DNA from 3 places in the Bradyrhizobium sp. B120 genome. Region 1 is predicted to be linked to each of the others. Evidence: riboswitches for the same ligand, from Rfam matches in the RefSeq annotation. Region 1 holds a riboswitch; each other region holds the start of a gene.
The links. A riboswitch is a leader RNA that binds a small molecule or an ion and turns the genes downstream of it on or off. The one in region 1 is predicted to bind cobalamin.
Positions count from the first base shown of each region.

Region 2: another riboswitch for cobalamin. It lies ahead of metE (5-methyltetrahydropteroyltriglutamate--homocysteine S-methyltransferase); the one in region 1 lies ahead of ACOIX3_RS14870 (DUF1636 family protein).
Region 3: another riboswitch for cobalamin. It lies ahead of ACOIX3_RS37560 (TonB-dependent receptor); the one in region 1 lies ahead of ACOIX3_RS14870 (DUF1636 family protein).

Region 1 is NZ_CP185242.1:3,274,099-3,278,789, forward strand. It holds gene ACOIX3_RS14860 (cobyric acid synthase) at 1-1,187, opposite strand, end outside; gene cobO (cob(I)yrinic acid a,c-diamide adenosyltransferase) at 1,199-1,852, opposite strand; cobalamin riboswitch at 1,889-2,105, shown strand; gene ACOIX3_RS14870 (DUF1636 family protein) at 2,198-2,572, shown strand; gene cobW (cobalamin biosynthesis protein CobW) at 2,569-3,603, shown strand; gene cobN (cobaltochelatase subunit CobN) at 3,603-4,691, shown strand, end outside.
Region 2 is NZ_CP185242.1:2,300,752-2,305,442, forward strand. It holds cobalamin riboswitch at 1,107-1,310, shown strand; gene metE (5-methyltetrahydropteroyltriglutamate--homocysteine S-methyltransferase) at 1,411-3,756, shown strand; gene hemN (oxygen-independent coproporphyrinogen III oxidase) at 4,522-4,691, opposite strand, start outside.
Region 3 is NZ_CP185242.1:8,094,484-8,099,174, reverse strand. It holds gene ACOIX3_RS37575 (hypothetical protein) at 1-289, shown strand, start outside; gene ACOIX3_RS37570 (amidohydrolase family protein) at 663-2,153, shown strand; gene ACOIX3_RS37565 (CobW family GTP-binding protein) at 2,155-3,084, shown strand; cobalamin riboswitch at 3,310-3,506, shown strand; gene ACOIX3_RS37560 (TonB-dependent receptor) at 3,612-4,691, shown strand, end outside.

The sequences.
Region 1 (4,691 bases):
GTACGCCCGATATGGATTTCGTAGGCGCTGATCGGCTGATGGGTCGCAGCGTGCACCGCGTTGACGCGGGTCAGCGTCTTCTGTTCGGACATAACAGTCGTGACGTCGAGTAGTCCGAGGCCGCGCGTTTCGCCGGCGAGTCCCTCGATCCCATCAGGGTCGGCGACGTTCTGCCCAAGCATCTGGTATCCGCCGCACAACCCAAGGATATGGCCGCCGCGGCGATGATGCGCCAGAAGGTCGATGTCCCAGCCTTGCGCGCGCAGGAAGGCGAGATCGCCGCGGGTCGATTTCGAGCCGGGCAGGATGACGAGCTTCGCGTCGCCCGGGATGGCTTCGCCCGGCCGCACCATCACGAGATCGACACCAGGTTCCAGCTTCAGCGGATCGAGGTCGTCGAAATTGGCGATCCGCGACAGCGCAAGAAACGCGATCTTGCACTGGCCGGGCCTGCGTGCCTCGCCGAGCCCGAGCGCGTCTTCGGCGGGAAGCTCGCCGGCGCGCGCGAACCAGGGCAGCACGCCAAAGCCGCGCCACGCGGTTCGGGATTCGATCAGGCGGTAGCCGTCGTCGAACAGCGTCGGATCGCCGCGGAACTTGTTGATGACAAAGCCCTGGATCATCGCAGCATCATCGGGATCGATCACCGCCTGGATGCCGACGAGCTGCGCGATCACGCCGCCGCGGTCGATATCGCCGACCAATACCACGGGCACGTCGGCCCGGCGCGCAAAGCCCATATTGGCGATGTCGGACTTGCGTAAGTTGACCTCGGCGGGGCTGCCGGCGCCCTCGACTAGCACGAGGTCGGCGCGCGCCTTCAGGCGCCCAAAGCTCTCCAGCACCGCGCCCATCAGCGACGGCTTCATGGCGGTATATTCGCGCGCGCGGGCGGTCGCGATCCGCTTGCCGTGCACGATGACCTGCGCGCCGACATCGGTTTCGGGCTTCAGCAGCACCGGGTTCATGTCGGTGTGCGGCTCGACGCCGGCGGCGAGCGCCTGCAAGGCCTGCGCCCGTCCGATCTCGCCGCCGTCGACCGTCACAGCGGCGTTGTTCGACATGTTCTGCGGCTTGAACGGCAGCACGCGCAGGCCGCGTTGTCTGGCGGCACGCGCGAGGCCGGCGACGATGAGCGACTTGCCCACGTCCGAGCCGGCTCCCTGGATCATCAATGCGCGCGCCATGGCAATAACTGTCAGAACTCGACGCCCGGCTGGGCCTTGATGCCGGAGCGGAAGGGGTGCTTGACCAACGTCATCTCGGTGACGAGATCGGCGATCTCGATCAATTCGTCCTTGGCGTTGCGCCCGGTGAGCACGACATGCGTCATCGGCGGCTTCGATGTGGTCAGGAAGTCGACGACATCGGCGATCGCCAGATAATCGTAACGCAGCGCGATGTTGATCTCGTCGAGCACGACCATGCGCAGGCTCGGATCCGCGATCAGCTGCTTGGCCTTTTCCCAGCCGGCTTGCGCCGCCGCGATGTCGCGGGCGCGATCCTGGGTCTCCCAGGTAAAGCCTTCGCCCATCGCGTGGAATTGACAGAGATCGCCGAAATGCCCGGTGAGCAGGCGGCGTTCGCCGGTATCCCAGGCGCCCTTGATGAATTGCACCACGGCGCAGGGAAAGCCATGCGCCACGCAGCGCACGATCATGCCGAAGGCGGAGGAGGATTTTCCTTTACCGGCGCCGGTATGAACGATGATCAGGCCCTTTTCACCGCTTTTGGTCGCCATGATCTTGTCGCGGGCGACCTTCTTTTTCGCCATCTTGGCCGCATGGCGCGCATCCAATGAAGGGTCGGTGCCGACGGCGCCGTCTTCAGCGTCGTTTCCATCAGAAATCATCACGTTCCTTCGGCTTGACAAGTGCGAGGCCAGGACGAATGGTGACCCCGCGTTGGTTCCTGTCCTACGACAGGCGAAGAGGGAATGCGATAGGGCTCGGACCGCAAGGTTTGCCCGAAGCGCAGCCGCCCCCGCGACCGTGACCGGAGAGATGCCCAAGCCACTGATTCCCTGATGGAGTCGGGAAGGTGGGCATCACGGGAGAAATCCTACTCCGCAAGCCGGGAGACCTGCCGACGCAGTGTGTTTGAGACCGGCGGACGGGGTGTTCCGCGACGGGGAACGGACCTGTTCACGTCAGGTTCGTGTGCCTCATCGCTTCCCGCAGTCAATCCAGGAAGGGCGATGAGCGTTACACTTCATGTCTGTATCACCTGTCGCGCGGGCCAGACGCTCGCGGAAGGTGAGGTCGCGCCCGGTGCGCGCCTGCACGCCGCGCTTGTTGAGGCGGGTGTGCCCGATGACGTTAATCTAGTTCCCGTCGAATGCCTGTCGGCTTGCAGCCAAGGCTGCTCCGTCGCGCTCAGCGCGCCTGGGCGGTGGTCCTATGTCTACGGCCGCCTGTCCGCGGACAATGCCAAGGATGTGATCGCCGGCGCTACCGCCTATGCCGCGGCGCCTGACGGCATCGTGCCGTGGCGCAGCCGTCCCGAAATCTTTCGCAAGCAATCGCTTGCCCGCATTCCCCCCATCGCCGTCGTGCCGGAGGCCGCAGAATGACCACGCTCGCCAAGGTTCCGGTCACCGTCGTGACCGGCTTTCTCGGGTCCGGCAAGACGACGCTGATCCAGCACCTGATCCGCAATGCCAACGGCAAGAAGCTCGCGGTGCTGGTGAACGAATTCGGCAGCGAAGGCGTCGACGGTGACATCTTGAAGTCGTGTGCGGACGCCAATTGTCCGACCGAGAACATCGTCGAGCTCGCCAATGGCTGCATCTGCTGCACCGTCGCCGACGATTTCATCCCGGCGATGGAGCAGCTGCTCGCGCGCCCCGTGCGGCCCGATCACATCGTGATCGAGACATCCGGCCTCGCGCTGCCGAAGCCGCTGTTGAAGGCGTTCGACTGGCCGGAAATCCGCTCGCGGATCACGGTCGACGGCGTGATCGCGCTGGCCGATGCGGAGGCCGTTGCCGCCGGTCGCTTTGCGCCGGACCCGGCCGCGGTGGATGCGCAGCGCGCGGCCGACGACAATCTCGATCACGAAACGCCGCTGTCCGAAGTGTTCGAGGACCAGATCGCCTGTGCCGATATCGTGCTCCTGACCAAGGCCGATCTCGCCGGAGCCGAGGGGATCAAGGCCGCCAAGGCGCTGATCGCGGCCGAGATGCCGCGCGAGGTGCCGATGTTGCCCATCGTCGATGGCGCGATCGATGCCCGCGTGATCCTCGGCCTTGAAGCGGCGGCAGAGGATGACCTCGCGTCGCGGCCGTCTCACCATGACGGCGAGGACGAACACGAGCACAATGATTTCAACTCAGTGGTGATCGATCTGCCCGAGATCGCGGATGTCGATGCGCTGATCGCCTCGATCAAGGGGCTGGCGCGCGAGCAGAACGTGCTGCGCGCCAAGGGCTACATCGCGGTCGAGGGCAAGCCGATGCGGTTGCTGGTGCAATCGGTCGGCGAGCGGGTCAGGCATCAGTTCGACATGCCCTGGGGCGTGCGGGCGAGACAATCAAAGCTCGTCGTGATCGGCGAACACGGCGATATCGATGAAGCCGCGATCAGGGCGCGACTAGGTGTCTGATGCACGTCGTCTTCCGCGAGAGCCGTGGCCTTGAGGAGACCGCGACGCCAAGAGACCTCGGTCAGGATCCGGCCGATCTCGTGGTGTTGTCGTTTTCCGACAGCGATCTCGCTGCGTTCGCGGCCGGCTGGCGGCGGGGCCGTGCCGCATTGCCGTCGCTGCGGCTCGCCAATCTCGCGGAGCTGCGCCATCCGTTGTCGGTCGATACCTATATCGAGCGGACACTGTCGCAGGCGCGCGGCATCCTGGTGCGGCTGATCGGCGGCGAACCGTATTGGTCGTACGGACTGGCCGCGGTGCACCGGCTGGCGAAGGAACGTGGCATCGCCCTGGTGGTGCTGCCGGCGGATGGCCGCGACGATTTGCGGCTGGATGAATTCTCGACCCTGCCGGTCTCGACGCTGCGCCGCCTGAAGGTGCTGTCCGACAAGGGCGGCCCGGTTGCCGCGCAGGCCGTGATCGCGCAGCTGGCGCTGGCGTCCGGACTTTATGCCGGGCCGGTCGTCGGCGAGATCGATCTTCCCGAGATCGGGGTCTACGATTCGCGGCGCGGCGCCGTCGCGGCGCTGCCGGCATCGGATGGCCGGCCGCTTGTGCTGGTGACCTTCTATCGCTCCTACCTGGCGGCCGGCGACACGGCGCCGGTCGATGCACTGATCGATGCGTTGCGCGAAAGGGGATTTGATGCCCACGGCGTGTTCGTCACCTCGCTGAAGGCGGCCGGCGTCGCCGATTGGCTGCGCGCTCAATTCGCGCAATGTACGCCCGCCGCCATCGTCAATGTGACCGCGTTCTCTGCGGCGGGTGACGACGGCACGACGCCGTTCGATGCCGCATCGTGCCCGGTGTTCCAGGTCGCGCTGTCGACGGCGCGGCGCGAGGATTGGACCTTGTCGCTACGCGGTCTGTCGCCCGGCGATCTCGCGATGCATGTGGTGCTGCCGGAGGTCGACGGCCGCCTGTTCACGGGCGTCGTCAGCTTCAAGTCGCCAGGCGAGCGCGATCCCGATCTGCAATTCGCGCATCTTGCGCACCGGCCGGATGCCGAGCGCGTCGCAGCGGTCGCCGCGCGCGTGGCAGCCTGGCAC
Region 2 (4,691 bases), 970 kb from region 1:
TTGGCTTTCCGACTTGCGAACGTATTGATGTTTCCATTCGGCCTATCCGCCGCGACCTCCACGATTTATCCCTGTCATGCACTGGATCTTCGACAGCGCAGGCGAACGCCTTCCCGCCACGTTCCCGGCGGCGATTGGGAGAAGGTGTACCGCCATTGAACCGTTCGGGTCGGTGTCGTTGCCGACAACGTCGGCGTTCGATCCCTGCCATGCCTTTGGGCACTTGCAGCCAAGGCGTCCATTGCGGCGTCTTGGCGCTCCTTCGCGGCCATGGGGCGCTCCTGGAGTTTCGAGGGTGATCGGTTGTGCTTGGCACTCTACGGGCCCACAACGACGCGAAGTCGCTTTTCAGCACCGAGCATTTGGAATAGATGCCAAGGAAGTTCACCCCTCGAGCAGGCGGATGAGACGGCGTTTCTCGCTGCGCACGCGCGATGGCAGGTTTATCGGCCCGTCATTTATCGACTTTTCGTAAGCGGGTAGGGGGCGTCGAGCCGTGCTAGTTTCGGCTTGAGCTGATCAATAGTTTCGCGAGTATCCGTCTAACGGGTTGACGCATAAGCGGCCTTATCATCCATTCGAACAGACCGACCGCAAAGACGCCAACAGAAAAGACGCCTAGGGCACTCCAAACAGCCATTTTCATTGCGGGCCTCTCTGTTCTTGTTAAGGCGGTTCGACATGCTTGCTTAGGCAGTATCGCCAAGAAAGACCAACGTGACGCCTGCCAGAATTGGCTGGCATCGTAAGACAATATGCTCGCTGAGTATGCTGTTGGAGTTCGCATATGTCCTGCGCTTGCCAACGCCGATCCTTGGTTGTTGGTGGAGAAGGCAGACGCAGGGTCGCGTTCTTGATGAACCGTAGCTGACTCACATGAAGACCGTCTGCTCGACGCAATAGCCCTCATCGCGCAGGCCGCATTTGTCTCTTGCACAGATCTGACGCGCGGCTTCAACGTCAACGCACCATTTGATATGGTCATTGTGATATTCATGATTGCAGAGCGGCTTCTACATCGAGATCCATGGTGGAGGCGGACCATCATTCGCATAAGAGAGGCCACAACATTTAATTTGAGAGGTTGACGGAAGAGCTCTCTTGCCGATAATCCAAGTCGTCGAGGTTCTCCGGGTCCCACTTGATCCGGAGCTAAGAGGGAAGCCGGTGCCAATGCCGGCGCTGCCCCCGCAACTGTGAGCGGAGAGCCGCTGTCCAACAGAGTCACTGAAGCCTGCGCGGCTTCGGGAAGGCCGGACAGCGGCGATGACCCGCGAGCCAGGAGACCTGCCCCGGCAGTATATTCGTCCACGGGCGGGGTGCCCCGGTGGTGCGCCAAGCAGCCGTCGCTCGCGCGACTTCCCTGCCTGCGTCCGCCATGGCCTTTGCCCCCAATATGGGGTTAACGCTATGTCTCTTCTCTCGCTTCCGGTTGCCACGCTCGGAACGCCGCGCATCGGTCCAAGGCGCGAGCTCAAACTCGCGCTCGAAAGCTACTGGGCAGGAAGAGTCAGCGAACAGCAGTTGCTCGAGGACGCAGCTGGCCTGCGTGCTGCGAACTGGGCTCGCCAGACATCCCTCGGTGTCACTGTCATTCCGTCGAACGATTTCTCGCTGTACGACCAGGTGCTCGACACCAGTGTCATGGTTGGCGCCATCCCGGAAATCTACGTGCCGAAAGCCGGATCCGCTTCGCTGGAGACGTACTTCGCCATGGCACGCGGTTCACAATGCGACGGGCAGGATGCGAGTTGCGGTCACGGACCGCGCGCGTATGGCGCACCCGCGCAGGAGATGACCAAGTGGTTCGACACCAACTACCACTACATGGTCCCGGAATTTAACCGCGGACAAACGTTCAGCCTGTCCTGTCGCAAACCTATCGATGAGTATGAGGAAGCCAAGGCACTTGGCTTTCAGACTCGCCCAGTCCTGATCGGGCCGGTCACATTCTTAAAGCTCGGCAAGAGTGCGGATCCTGCGTTCCAGCCACTGTCACTGCTGGATGACCTGATACCGGTCTATATCGAGGTTTTGCAGGAATTGGCTAAACGCGGGGCAAACTGGGTTCAGTTTGACGAGCCCTGCCTCGTCCTCGATCTGGATGAGAGCTCGCGAAAATCCTTGCTCCATGCCTATGACCGGCTCGCAAAGGAGGGGCCGGCCATCAAGATCATGGTAGCGAGCTATTTCGGCGACCTCTGCGACAATCTGGACACCGCCTTGCGCCTGCCTGTCGCCGGGCTGCACCTCGATCTGGTTCGCGCGCCACAGTTATTGGACGAGATCATTGCTGGCAGCCGGAATGATCTCGTCATGTCGCTCGGCGTCATAGACGGCCGCAATGTGTGGCGGTCGAACTTGTCGGCGCTCCGCCAACGGCTGGATCCCGCAATCGCGAAGCTCGGCAAGGATCGCGTCCAGATCGCCCCATCCTGCTCGCTGCTTCATGTGCCGGTCGATGTCGAACTCGAGACGGAGCTCGCTTCCGACGTTAAGACCTGGCTTGCTTTCTCGGTTCAGAAGATGCGCGAGCTTGCGACCTTGGCGCGGGCACTCGCAGGCGACCAGAATGTTGCGAAAGCTCTTGCGGAATCCGAGCGTGCCGCGTCCATCCGCCGCACTTCGCCGAAGATCCGTGATCCCAATGTCGCCGTCCGACTCGGAGCGATTAACCGGACCATGCGCGGGCGCGCCAGCCCATTTGCCAGTCGTGCCGAGATCCAACGCAAGCGCTTCGGACTACCGGCTTTTCCTACCACGACGATCGGATCGTTTCCGCAGACCACTGCCGTCCGGAATGCCCGTGCGGCGCATGCGCGAGGCTCGATGAGCGACGAGCAATACGACAAGTTCCTCAAGGAAGAGACGGCGCGCGCCGTACGTTGGCAGGAGGACATCGGTCTGGACGTGCTCGTGCATGGCGAGTTCGAGCGAAATGACATGGTGCAGTACTTCGGCGAGCAACTCGCCGGCTTCGCATTTACGAAGAACGGTTGGGTGCAATCCTATGGCTCGCGCTGTGTCCGGCCGCCGATCCTGTTTGGCGATGTCTCGCGGCCGCAGCCGATTACCGTAGACTGGTGGCGCTACGCACAATCACTAACCAAGAAACCGATGAAGGCGATGTTGACCGGACCGGTAACGATCTTGAACTGGTCGTTTGTTCGCGACGATATTCCCCGAAGCGAGGTCTGCCGTCAAATTGCGCTCGCGATCCGAGACGAAGTCGGCGATCTCGAGAATGCTGGTGCGACCATGATCCAGATCGACGAAGCTGCCCTGCGCGAAGGATTGCCATCGCGTCGATCGGAATGGCCTGCTTATCTCGAATGGGCCGGCGACTGCTTCCGCATCTGCTCATCGGGCGTCGCCGATCAAACCCAGATCCATACCCATATGTGCTACTCGGAGTTCAACGACATCATCGATGCAATTGCTGCAATGGACGCGGATGTCATTTCGATCGAGACCTCGCGCTCGAAAATGGAACTGCTTGACGCGTTCAGGAGCTACAAATATCCAAATCAAATCGGGCCAGGCGTGTACGACATCCATTCTCCACGCGTTCCCGAGACGGGCGAGATGAAGGAGCTCATGGCGCTGGCTCGGAAGCGGCTGCAGGATTCGCAGCTCTGGATCAATCCTGACTGTGGCCTGAAGACGCGCAAATGGGAGGAGGTTCGCCCCGCGCTGGTCAATATGGTCGCTGCCGCCCGCGAACTGCGCGCTGCATCCGATCCAGTAGGCCGCTGATCCAGCCTGGTCTCTCGTCAAGAAAGCTGATCCGCTTGTGGGCCATTTGCGCTCTTGATCATCGCGAGGGAGTTTTGATGAGCACAAAAAGCCCGGCCGCCATTAGCGGCCGGGCGGAAGTCTAGTCTGGGAGGAGCGACGCTGCTACGCATCGCGCCGAACTTCCATCGGCGCAGGGAGGACAGCCGACGGCTCGATCACGGAGAGGACATTCGCCGAAATCTGAACCCAGTTAAAGCACAAGCTCAACGCAGCTCAATTATGCCGTGGTATGCGGCCGATATCGCCTGGGATTAGAAATCTACACCAAGGTTTGCCGCTGATAGGCACTTCGCGACGCTTTGCCGGGTCGAGTAAATTTGGGCGGCAATGCCGGGCGGTCGCGGCATGCACGGGTATTAAGCGCACGTTGGTGTGCGTTCCTGCCCGCAAACGATATGCTCGATCAGCGAGACTATACGAAAAATGCCGACCGCAAGGATCTTATAGTCGTGACCAATGCAATGAGCGCCTTGCTATTGATTGAGACCCTGCTTCAGGCAGTCATTGGTTCACCGGGTCCATCCGATAGTCAAGTCTCGGTTCCAACCTCTGTTTGAGATCCTTGTGCGGCCAGATGGAGAAGGTGTGACGACGACGCCTGAAGGTAAACTCGCAGCGGGAAAACATGCTCTTCGGTCGTGCGATTGGTGCCAACCCGACGCATAAGCCGGTTCGGTGATGTCGATTTCGGACTCCGAAACCGCTCGGTTCGGCTTGGTCGGTTTAGACCGCCCGACTGTGTGTGGCCCGGGACCGAGGAAGGTGAGCGTCGAACGCCGATGCGACGCTCCGGACCAGGAACTCTGCGCCATCGGCTACGGAAAGCCGGCCATCGTCAATGACCACGACGCCATCTGCGATAAGGCTGTCGAACCTGGAATGATCGACGACGG
Region 3 (4,691 bases), 4.3 Mb from region 1:
GCTCGCCGTCGCCGGTGAGCTTGATCGGTTGAGCGGCGCGGCCGAGGGCGCGTTCCAGTTCTTCCGCAGGACGACTGCGGAGCTCTGTCACGCCATCACCGGTAACGATGCGCATGCCGAGTCTATCGTACGGCGCTTCGAGTGGCAGATCGACAATCCGCGATTGCGGCGGGCCTTCGAGGCTGCGATCGCGAGAGACCAGACCCCGCCGAAGATCGTCACAAGCCGGACCAGGCCGAGCGAAGATCTCTGGAGAGGCCTCGCCCCGCGACGCGCCACCGGAACGTAACGAACTCACTGCGAGGCCAAACCCGTCATCCCCGCGCAAAGGCTTCGCCTTTGTCGCTGGAGGAGCGCGGCACGCGTGTCTCGAAGGATGCACGGCCCGGCCGGTGGCCGTCGATCCTTCGAGACGCCGCTTCGCGGCTCCTCAGGATGACGGGGAAAGCAGGGAATCAGCCGAGCCGACGTTAATCTGGTCCTGTCCTTCTCGCATCGCGCGAAGGACGACTGCGTTACACCACGTCGCAACGATCCCGATCCGGTCGTCGCGATAGATGCGATGCATTTTTGTCTCTTGGCCCCGCTTGGGTCCGGTCGTAAGCCTTTGATGAGGGCGGCCGGCCGGGACCGCGGTGTCGGACAATGCGGGGAGTGGCGAGATGGGTGGTTTGGTGATCAGCGGCGGCCGGGTGGTGGATCCGGCCAGCGGGATGGATGCGATCGGCGACGTCGCGGTCGTCGACGGCAAGATCGCCGCGGTCGGCACCGGGCTCGGCGGCGCCGAGCGCCAGATCGACGCCACCAGACTTGTGGTGGCGCCCGGCTTCATCGACCTGCACGCGCATGGCCAGACCATTCCGGCCGATCGCATGCAGGCGTTCGACGGGGTGACGACATCGCTCGACCTCGAGGCCGGCGTGCTGCCGGTCGCGTCCTGGTACAAGCGCCAGGCCGAGAAGGGGCGGGTGCTGAACTACGGCGCGGCCGCCAACTGGGCGTTCGCGCGGATCGGCGCGATGACCGGCTCGAACGCGGAAAGCTCGCTGGAATCGTTTGGCGCGGCGATGCGCGATCGCCGCTGGATCGAGAACGTGGCGACCGAAAGCGAGGTCGGCGGCATCCTCGCGCGCCTTGCCAACGGACTGAATGAGGGCGGCATCGGCATCGGCATTCTCAACGCCTATGCGCCGGGTGCCGGCGTGCAGGAATTGACTGCCGTGTGCCAGCTCGCGGCCGATCATGCGGTGCCGACCTTCACCCACGTCGCCTACATGTCGCGGATCGATCCCGAGAGCGCGGCCGAAGCCTATATCCGCCTGATCGGCTATGCCGGCGCCACCGGCGCGCATATGCACATCTGCCACTTCAACTCGTCGAGCAAGACCGACATCGAGCGCTGTGTCGCGCTGATCGCAAAAGCGCAGGCGCAGGGCCTGCCGATCACGGTGGAGGCCTATCCCTACGGCACCGGCTCGACCGTGCTGGCGGCGACCTTCTTCAGCGATCCCAAATTCGAGGAGCGCAATGGCCTCGGCTATGATTCGGTGCAGCGCGTGACCGACGGTCACCGCTTCGGTAGCCGCGAGGAGCTGCTGGCGGCGCAGGCCGCGGAACCCTCGACGCTGGTGCTGTGGCATGTGCTCGATATCGAGAACAACGCGCATCATCGCGATCTGCTCGACATGGCGGTGCTGTATCCAGGCGGTGCGATCGCGTCCGACGCGATGCCGTGGACGCTGTCGGACGGCCGCCCCTACACCGGCGACGCATGGCCGCTGCCTGATGATGCCACCTCGCATCCGCGTTCGGCCGGCTGCTTCACCCGCTTCATCCGCGAATGGGTGCGCGAGCGCCGGAAGGTGTCGCTGCTCGAGGGCATCCGCAAATGCGCGCTGATCCCGGCCGAGATTCTGTCCGCGAGCACGCCGGCGATGCGCGCCAAGGGCAGGCTGCAGGTCGGCGCCGACGCCGACGTCGTGGTGTTCGACTTCGAGACGCTCAGCGACCGCGCGACCTTCTCCGCGATGAACCGCCCGGCGGAAGGCGTGCGGCATCTCGTGGTCAGCGGCCAGCCGCTGATCAATGATGGCGTCCTCGACGTCGCGGCACGGCCGGGCCGGCCGGTGCGCCGGCCGGTTGCCGGAGGCTAAGATGCCGGTCCCGATCCTGCTGGTCGCGGGTTTTCTCGGGGCGGGAAAGACCACGGTCGTGAACCATCTGCTGGCGCATGCGCAAGGCCGGCGCATCGCCGCCGTGGTCAACGATTTCGGCGCGATCAACATCGACGCGGAGCTGATCGCCGGCGCCAGCGACGGCGTGGTCAGCCTCAGCAATGGCTGCATCTGCTGCACGCTGGAAGGCGATCTGCTGCGCACGCTCGCTGGCCTGCTGCGGCGGGATCCGCGTCCCGAATTCATCGTGATCGAGACCAGCGGGATCGCCGATCCCGCCGACATCGTGCGCAACCTGATGGATCCCGTGATCTGGAAGGAGGCACCGCTGGAGACGGTGCTGTGCGTGGTCGACGCGACGCAGCCCGCGGCGATGCTGGACGATGCGCTGCTGCGCTCGCAGCTGCGCGCGGCCGATGTGGTGGCGCTGAGCAAGGTCGATCTGGCCGATACAACCGCGTGCGCGGCGATCCGCGATGCGGTGCGGGCCGTGCGTCCGGCGGCCGTGGTCGTCGATGCCCTGCATGGCGAGGTGCCGGCCGCGCTGCTGTTTCCCGCGGACCTCGATCAGGTGCCGGCGCCGCGTGAGACCGCGCCGCGACGACCGGTAGCCGATCGGTTCGAGACGCTGAGCTGGACCTCGGAGCGGAAGGTAGCGCTGCCGCGCTTGCAGCAGGCGATCGGCAGACTGGCGCCGAAGCTGGCGCGCGCGAAGGGATTGTTCGAGACGGTCGAGCAGCCGGGACGGCTGACGGTATTTCAACTCGCCGGCGGCCGCGCGACGTTGGCTGCCGGCGGTGTGCCGGCACCGGGAGTGCCACGCACGCGAATCGTTTTCATCGCCGAGATGGGCGCTCTGTCGCGGGCCGAGATCGATGAGGTGATGCAGGGATGCGTCGACCTTGAGTGATGCGAGCTTGCGTTTCCCGTCACCCTGAGGAGCGCGAAGCGCGTCGCGAAGGGTCGATGGCCCGGCTGGTGGCCGTGCATCCTTCGAGACGCGCGTGCCGCGCTCCTCAGGATGACGGGTTACCTCTCCGCGTCAGCCGCGGATGTCGCTGTGTCATCGCCGCAGCACCATCCCGCAAAGCATGTGTGCGACAATCGCATCGAATTGACAGCCCATCCCGCACCACCTATCGTTTCTGTCGACGGTTCCCTTCGGGGATCAAAAGGGAATGCGGTGCGAGGGTAACCCCAATGCCGCAGCTGTCCCCGCAACTGTAAACGGCGAGCCTTTCGTCAATTTGCCACTGGGCTGTCAGGTCCGGGAAGGCGTCGACAGGCGATGACCCGTGAGCCAGGAGACCTGCCGTCAGTCGTGGTCACACGCGAGCACATCGGGCGGGGGCGTCCTGGTGGGATCGGAGCACTGCCTTTGGGGCAATGCGCCAGTCCGCGTTCGCGGTGACGTGCCACGTTACCGCGAGTCCTTTCATGTCTCCGTCTTCTCCCGCCGCGCGCCGTTGGCGCCTCGGTCTCGTTTGCTCCCTGTCATCGCTGCTGCTGCCGGCCGAGGGGTCAGCACAAACAGCTCCACCCACGACGCTCGATCCGGTCGAGGTCTCGCCCTCGACATCCGCAAAGCCCAAGCCTGCGGCGCGAAGCAGCAATCCCGCCGCTGCATCGCGGCCGCGCGCCAGAGCTGCAACGGCGGCGGCAACCGCTGGCGCGCCGCGCGCCGCGGCGTCGGGCGCATCGGGATCGGCATCGCCGACGCTCAATGCCTCCGCGCAGGGAGGTACCGGCAGTCGTCTCAACCTGACGCCGCTGCAGACGCCAGCCAGCGTCGAGATCCTCACGTCGCAAACCATCGCCGAACGCGGCCAGCATAATGTGCTCGATGCCGTCACCCAGAATGCGGCCGGGTTCATCGCAACGCCGGCGCCCGGCAATGGCGGCCTGTCGTTCAGCACCCGCGGCTTTGCCGGCAGCAACTCGGTGATGACGCTGTATGACGGCACACGCTTCTATATCGGCTCAGGCACCCTGACGTTCCCCTACGACACCTGGTCGACGCAACGCATCGAGGTGCTGCGCGGTCCGGCCTCGGTGCTGTACGGCGAAGGCGCGATCGGCGGCGTCATCAACGTCATTCCGAAGAAGCCGCAGGGCACGCCCTACAACGAGGCCGAAGTCTCGCTCGACAGCAACATGACGCGGCGGCTCTCGGTCGACAGCACCGGTCCGATCAATCCCAATGTATCCTACCGCATCAACGCCACCGGCAACATGTCGGACGGCTGGGTCGATCGCGACAAGACCTCGAATGCGGTGGTCTCCGCCGCCGTGCGGGTGCAGGCATCGGACAATCTCGCCTTCACGCTGTCAGAGGATTATGGCGACCGCAGCCCATCGCGCTATTTCGGCACGCCGCTGATCAACGGCTCGATCCAGGACGTGCTGCGCTTCAAGAACTACAACGCGTTGGACAGCGCGATCCGCTATCAGGACAGCTGGACCCAGTTCAAGACCGAGTGGGACGTCGCCGACGGCGTCAAGATCAACAACACGCTG